Regions from separate parts of the Curvivirga sp. genome, predicted to be linked through region 2. Evidence: predicted binding sites of a transcription regulator. Region 2 holds the regulator's gene; each other region holds the start of a gene.

Region 1 (2,279 bases), 760 kb from region 2:
TATCCCGATCACCCTGATTTTGAACCAGAATCAATTGGGGGAGATTTGTCTGTAACAGATAAGCGTGAACTCCTGTGGAGTTCGTTTAAGAATCTGCTGTTAGATTTAGCTGGGCATAAGGAAAATATATATATTCTATTGCCTTATCCTGAGCTTGATAAGAATGTTCAACGTATGATTTTTCGATCCGATATCGATGGTGCGATAGAACGGGTGATTGGTATTCCTCGTAGTCATTATGATGAGCGTAATTCTTTTATCTTGAATAAAATGAGAGATACTAAGTTTCCGGATAACATTACGTTTATAGATCCGAGTAAGTTTTTGTGTGACAATTCTTTTTGCTATGTGACACTTAATGGTGAATTAATGTATTTAGATTCAAATCATTTATCTGTTGAGGCAACGACTAGAATTGCAAGAGAGATCGTGTCATTTTCAGAACGATGATATAGTTTTGTGCATATGCATTTATCTCTGCCATCTATTTTTTTAATGCGCATTGATGATAAGTTGTACGCGTTGACTGGCAAAGTAGGTTTTGTTTACGCTGATTGGTGTGCCGTTCATGTCAACATCAATGCCGTCAGTACGCAGAACTGGTTTGGTTTTGGGTTGTTTTAGTATATCCGCGCAAAAAGTAGACGGCATTTCTGCTAAGATTTTAGTGGAATAACGCGTATAATCATCAATATCAAAATATCTATACGCATCTGTTAAGGATTTGGTCTTGTTGAAAGTATCCTGAATCCCACGGAATCTTAACGATGGCAGGTAATTTTTGGAGTAGGCGAGAGGTACATTATCGGCGATGGAAACAGATTCCAGTAAGATAATTGCATCTCCTTTTTTGACGCCTAGTTTTTTTGCGATCCCCTTTTTTGCTTTAATGATTTCCCAATGCAGTAATTTCTTATCTGGTAACTTATCCTTTTGAGAAATGTTCTGAGAAAAACGAGTGCGCTTCCCCAATGTATAATCCAGGGTCGTGTCGCGTACAAAAGTACCGCGCCCTTGTTCAACATATAGAACATCCGCTTCTACCAAGGAAGAAATAGCATTACGTATTGTATGACGATTCACGCCAAATCGTTCTGCCATCGCGAATTCTGTTGGTAGTTTCTCGCCGGGTTTATATAGGCCATTGGCGACTTCACTTAATACGATCTCTTCGATCTGCTTCCACTTGGTGGAACCTCTTTCCCATTCCATTCCCATGTTCCCTGAAAAGAAGGGTCACAAAAAATTCACAAAACAGCCATTGAAGCTGAGTCATCTTTTTCTTATAACAAAAATATATAGATGTCTAGACAAATTTGAAATTTGTTCATTTTCTGGTGATTAGATCTTCTAATTGGCTTAACGCGTGGAGAAATACAGGCAATGCAAAAAAGTGATGGAAAGGCCCCGGAAATAGTTCAGTTAGAAACTGACACTGAGACGGCTTTAACCGAAAACCGACAATTCTGGATGTCTGTTTTAGCGCGGTCCAATTGTGAGGAGTTGCGTAAATATTGGATCGAACATGTCTACGCAAAAGAAGATTTTTCTAATCGATATTCTTATATCCGCCAGCCTGAGACAGGTCTGGTGATGAGCCGTGGGCGTGCAGGCGGGCAAGGCAGGCAATTCAATCTTGGCGAAGTCACGACGACACGTTGTTCAGTGATCTTGGATAGTGGGGAAATCGGGCATGCCTATATCTTAGGGCGTGATGTTAAACACGCCGAATTTTCAGCACTATTTGATGCAGTTTTACAAATAGATACCTGGCAAAGCTTGTTACTTGAAAAGGTCATAAACCCAATTCATCAGCGACTTGCGGCCAACCGTAAAGAACGGGAGCAAAAAGTTGCATCTACAAAGGTGGATTTCTTTGCAATGGTGAGAGGAGAGGCATAATGCATACAGAGTTTTCAAGCAGCCAAGATGCCCGTGGAATGAATATTCCCGGCTTGCAAGATCCGGTTCATTCTTCTGCTGAAGTTTTCCGTGTATTGGCAAAGGTTATGTCTGAGCCTGGAACAGTTGAAGAGCTGACAGAAATTTGCGGTCACCCTGATGAGCTCTTAAAAGCTGCTTCTGCTGCTATCCTGACTTTAGCTGACATGGATACTTCTTTGTATCTTTCAAGTGAACTAGATAGCCCGATCAGTCGCGGGTTTCTCACACTTCATACAGGGGTGAAAATAGTTGATAGCGCAAATCAGGCCGATTTTGTAATTGCGACCCAAGATACGGATATTTCGCAATATCAGGATTTGCCTGTAGGTGATCCG
Region 2 (2,279 bases):
CAGTCGGTTCAGACCATATCGTTACAGCTTATGACCAGGATTTGGATGAGTTGTATCGCCTCGTAAGCCAGATGTCTGGTTTGGTGGAAACTCAATTTGCAAATTCCTTAAAAGCGGTAGATGCCCGTGATGAGGAATTGGCCTTAAAAGTAAAACAACGCGACAAAGAGATTGATCAACTGGAAGCAGATGTTGATGCAGCCGCAATCCGATTGATTGCCCTTCGCCAACCAATGGCAGATGATTTGCGTTTCATTATTTCTGCTATGAAAGCAGCTTCTGATATCGAACGCATCGGTGATTATGCAAAAAACATTGGTAAACGCACCCTAGTAATGAGCCAGTTCCCTGCTATGCCAGTGATGAAAAGTGTCGTACGTATGGGGCAATCTGTGCAAACACAGCTTCGCGATATTTTCGATGCTTTCCTTGCCGGGGATGAAGAAAAAGCGGTGCAAGTATGGGAAAAAGATGAAGATATCGATGCCCATTACACAAGCCTGTTCCGTGAAATCTTAACCTATATGATGGAAGATCCACGTAATATTACGGCTGCCTCTCATCTGATGTTTGTAGCTAAAAACATCGAGCGTGTTGGTGATTTGGCAACGAATATTGCAGAATCAATTTACTTCACAAAAACAGGTGAATCATTGGCAGATCGCCCTAAAGCGGATGCTTCTAAATATGAATCACTAGATTAAAAGAGATATCTCTTTTTCATTTAAGACGACTTAGACTAAAGACGGATAAAGACTATGAGCCAAGGCAAAATTCTAATCATCGAAGACGAAGCCGCAGTGGTAACTTTGTTAAAATATAATTTGGAAAAATCCGGTTATGAAGTAACAGCTGCGATGGATGGTGAGGAAGGCCTCATTATGGTGGAAGAAGAACAGCCGGACCTGCTATTGGTTGACTGGATGCTTCCACATGTATCAGGGGTGGAAATTTGCCGCCGCTTGCGTCGTAATCCGGACCATAAGAATTTACCGATCATCATGTTAACGGCGCGTGGCGAAGAATCAGACACTGTACGGGGCCTTGAGTCCGGTGCAGATGACTATATGGTAAAGCCCTTCTCCCCAAGTGAATTACAAGCACGTATTCAAGCTGTCCTTCGTCGGGCGCGCCCATCTCTTGCCGCAGATAACTTAAGCGTAGGTGGCTTATTGATGGATTTGGTTTCCTTACGTGTTTATCGCGATGATACCGAAATCAAATTAGGCCCAACCGAATTTAAATTGCTGCGTCACTTCATGGAAAATCCAGGTCGTGTTTATTCCCGTGAACAGTTACTGGATATGGTTTGGGGGCGTGATGTCTATGTGGAAACACGTACAGTTGATGTTCATATCCGTCGTCTTCGTAAAAACCTGAATGACGGTGGGTTGCCGGACCTGATCCGCACGGTACGTTCTGCAGGTTATTCTTTGGATGATAGCAAAGTTTAAGACCAAGCTTACAGTTGAAATCAAAAACAGGAGGTAAATTTTCATTTACCTCCTGTTTTTATCTGGAAAACTCGCCAAAGCGTGATTATCCTGCTTTGTCATAAGGATAACTCACAAAGGTTTTAGATTTGTCTTCACCATATTTGACAATTGTTACGAAAAAACTTGGCGCGCTTAGTGATGATATGCGCCTCTATTTCGACCGGGTGATCAATAATGTGGAAACCTTGAAAGCGTTTCAACATCGCGAGAACCTTGCCTATATTATCCTGTCACAAGCCATCGATGCGGCCCCAAAGGAATTAACCAAGACGGTGCCGGAACAGGCCTATACCACACATCTAGCACGTTATCTTCACGAACATGAAGATCATCATGCCCGCTTGATGCATTCAAGCCAGTTTCTGGTTAATCCAACGGGCGTAGGTCAAGAAATCGCCGCTGGTTTTATTGCTATTATCGCTGAAGATATGTTGCAACAATATGCCATGGGCACGTTAGAAATAGATGAACCAGAAACCTATGCTTTCCGCTGGCCTTTCTATTCCGAAACCGACTTTCCTTATGAAGATAAATCCGCGGAGGAAACCGCAGAAGAAGCTGCCATTTTGGACCGTCTTGAGGCTACGCTTGCCAAAATCCAAGAGGAAAAAGACAAAAAATAGCTTTGAAAACTGATAGATCTTAAAGCTTATCTGCAAATTTGCAAGATTTATCTATCTAGATATCAATTGAAACTTATTGTAGTCTTAAAAAACAGATAGATAACATTGATAAACCAATGAAATATGTAACGATTTATAAGTTCTGGCTTCTAAAAATACT
Region 3 (2,279 bases), 1.2 Mb from region 2:
TAAAAGCTTCTTCTGGTGTTAAAGCGAAATAACGACAACCCATACTCAACATTAATAATATAGACGTAACCGGGGAAGAACCCGGATTAGAATCCGTTGCTAAGGCAATTGGAACATTATGTTCTCTAAAAGCGTCCATTGGTGGAAGTTTTGTTTCTTTCAATACATAAAAGGCGCCAGGCAAAAGGACTGCAACAGTGCCAGATGTTGCCATCGCTTTCACAGCCTCTTCATTTGTATATTCCAAATGATCCGCAGATAAAGCTTTATAACGCGCAGCAAGACCAGCACCATTCAAATCTGATAGTTGATCCGCATGCAGTTTTACCGGAAGGTTATGTTTCTTAGCAGCTTCAAAAACACGCGCCGTTTGTTCTGGATTAAAAGCTATCCCTTCACAAAAAGCATCAACACAATCAACAAGCCCTTCACTAACGGCGGTTGGAAGCATTTCATCACATACCAATGAAATATAATCATCTTCACGATCTTTAAATTCAGCCGGTAAAGCATGCGCACCAAGAAATGTTGTCTTCACATCCACAGGCAAGTCCGAACCTAACTTTCGGGCAACACGCAACATTTTTGCTTCATTTTCAGTATCCAGACCATATCCAGACTTAATCTCAACGGTGGTAACGCCTTCTTCCATTAGTCTGGATAATCGTTTATGTGCAGATTGATAAAGTTCATCTTCAGAAGCTGCACGCGTATTGGAAACGGTGGATACAATTCCCCCACCCGCTTTCGCAATTTCCTCATAGCTAGCCCCTTTAAGACGCATCTCAAATTCCGTGGCCCGATTCCCACCATAAACCAGATGAGTATGACAATCGACCAATCCCGGCGTAACACATCCCCCATTTCCATCGTGAATATTCACCGCAAGATTTGCCGGTTCAGAAGGTAGATCATCTTTCTTACCAGCAAAAACTATCTTACCTTGATGAACAGCAAATGCACCATCTTCAATCATTCCATATGCTTGACCAAAACCTGAATTATCAGGTGCTTCAGTCATGGTTGCGATAGAAATGTTAATCCATAAATCCTGCCACATTTGAGATACCTTAACGTTAAATATTATCTTGTATATACAAGTAAATTTTATTGATTACTTTTTCAATCAAAATTTTGAATATCACAAAACTTGAACATAATTGTAACAATCTCTGCCTAATTTCATGCCTCAAACGCAAATATGCGATATTAACGAAAATACTTATACAGGATCTATAAGATGTCTATTATCGAAAACGATGATCTTTCCTTTGATGAATTTGATGAAATTGACAATCCGGGCCCCGAAGTTACCGGATTTGACTATGTGGTAGAAGCGGCAGCATCTCGCCGTGACTTCCTAAAAGGCGGCTTGGCATTTGGCGCAACGGCTTTTGTTATGGGCGGCACAGCTCTAACCCCTGCGACTTCCAACGCTGCACATCATGCAATGGGCTTTAAACCAGTTGGTATCTCCACCGCAGATACAGTCACAGTGCCTGAAGGTTTTAAATGGCAGGTTGTCGCTCGTTGGGGGGACCCATTATGGTCAGATGCGGTTGACTTTGATCATACAACACGTGGTACTGCTGCAAGTCAGGCGCGTAGTTTCGGTGACAATAATGACGGCATGTCCCTTTTCCAACATGATGGTAAAGACATCCTTGTTGTAAATAACGAATACACAAACCGCAGCATCATGTATGGGAATCGCGAAAGCAAATTACCGGAAACTCAAGATGACATCTTGAAAGGTAAAAACGCACATGGCGTGTCAGTTGTGGAAATCATGCAAAATGGCGATGACTGGAAAATTGTAAAAGATTCTAAATATAATCGCCGTATCACCGCCGATTCCCCTATGGAAATCACAGGGCCTGCACGCGGTCATGACCTCTTGAAAACCAAAGCAGATCCAACAGGAACCAAATCACTTGGTACATGGAACAACTGTGGTAATGGTCGCACACCTTGGGGCACATATTTGGCATGCGAAGAAAACTTCAACGGCTATTTCTCCAGTAGTGATGAAAACTATGAACGTAGCGCCGAAATGAAGCGTTACGGTGTTAAAAGTAAAGATTGGGGTTATGCCTGGGCGAAACAAGATGAGCGTTTCGACATTTCCAAGAACCCGAATGAGCCTAACCGTGCAGGTTACATCGTTGAGATCGATCCATTTGATCCATCCTCTACCCCAAAGAAACGTACTGCTCTAGGCCGCTTCAAACATGAAAACGCAGAGGTTGTTATTTCAAAAGATAACCATGTTGTCGTTT

What was found. The regulator PhoB, encoded in region 2, activates phosphate uptake and scavenging genes when phosphate is short. The targets are predictions, from matches to a motif close to TNTCATAAAACTGTCA.
Region 1: a site for PhoB is predicted at 1,246-1,261, ahead of phnF (phosphonate metabolism transcriptional regulator PhnF). Genes of this name have one in related genera too.
Region 3: a site for PhoB is predicted at 1,140-1,155, ahead of ACOQOA_RS17650 (PhoX family protein). Genes of this name have one in related genera too.

What each region holds. Positions count from the first base shown of each region.
Region 1 covers NZ_CBDCOT010000009.1:585,330-587,608, reverse strand. The annotation lists gene ACOQOA_RS08180 (acyltransferase family protein) at 1-450, shown strand, start outside; gene phnF (phosphonate metabolism transcriptional regulator PhnF) at 493-1,212, opposite strand; gene phnG (phosphonate C-P lyase system protein PhnG) at 1,384-1,902, shown strand; gene phnH (phosphonate C-P lyase system protein PhnH) at 1,902-2,279, shown strand, end outside.
Region 2 covers NZ_CBDCOT010000009.1:1,342,409-1,344,687, reverse strand. The annotation lists gene phoU (phosphate signaling complex protein PhoU) at 1-704, shown strand, start outside; gene phoB (phosphate regulon transcriptional regulator PhoB) at 759-1,454, shown strand; gene ACOQOA_RS11800 (hypothetical protein) at 1,583-2,119, shown strand; gene ACOQOA_RS11795 (substrate-binding periplasmic protein) at 2,236-2,279, shown strand, end outside.
Region 3 covers NZ_CBDCOT010000009.1:2,578,949-2,581,227, reverse strand. The annotation lists gene hutI (imidazolonepropionase) at 1-1,060, opposite strand, end outside; gene ACOQOA_RS17650 (PhoX family protein) at 1,241-2,279, shown strand, end outside.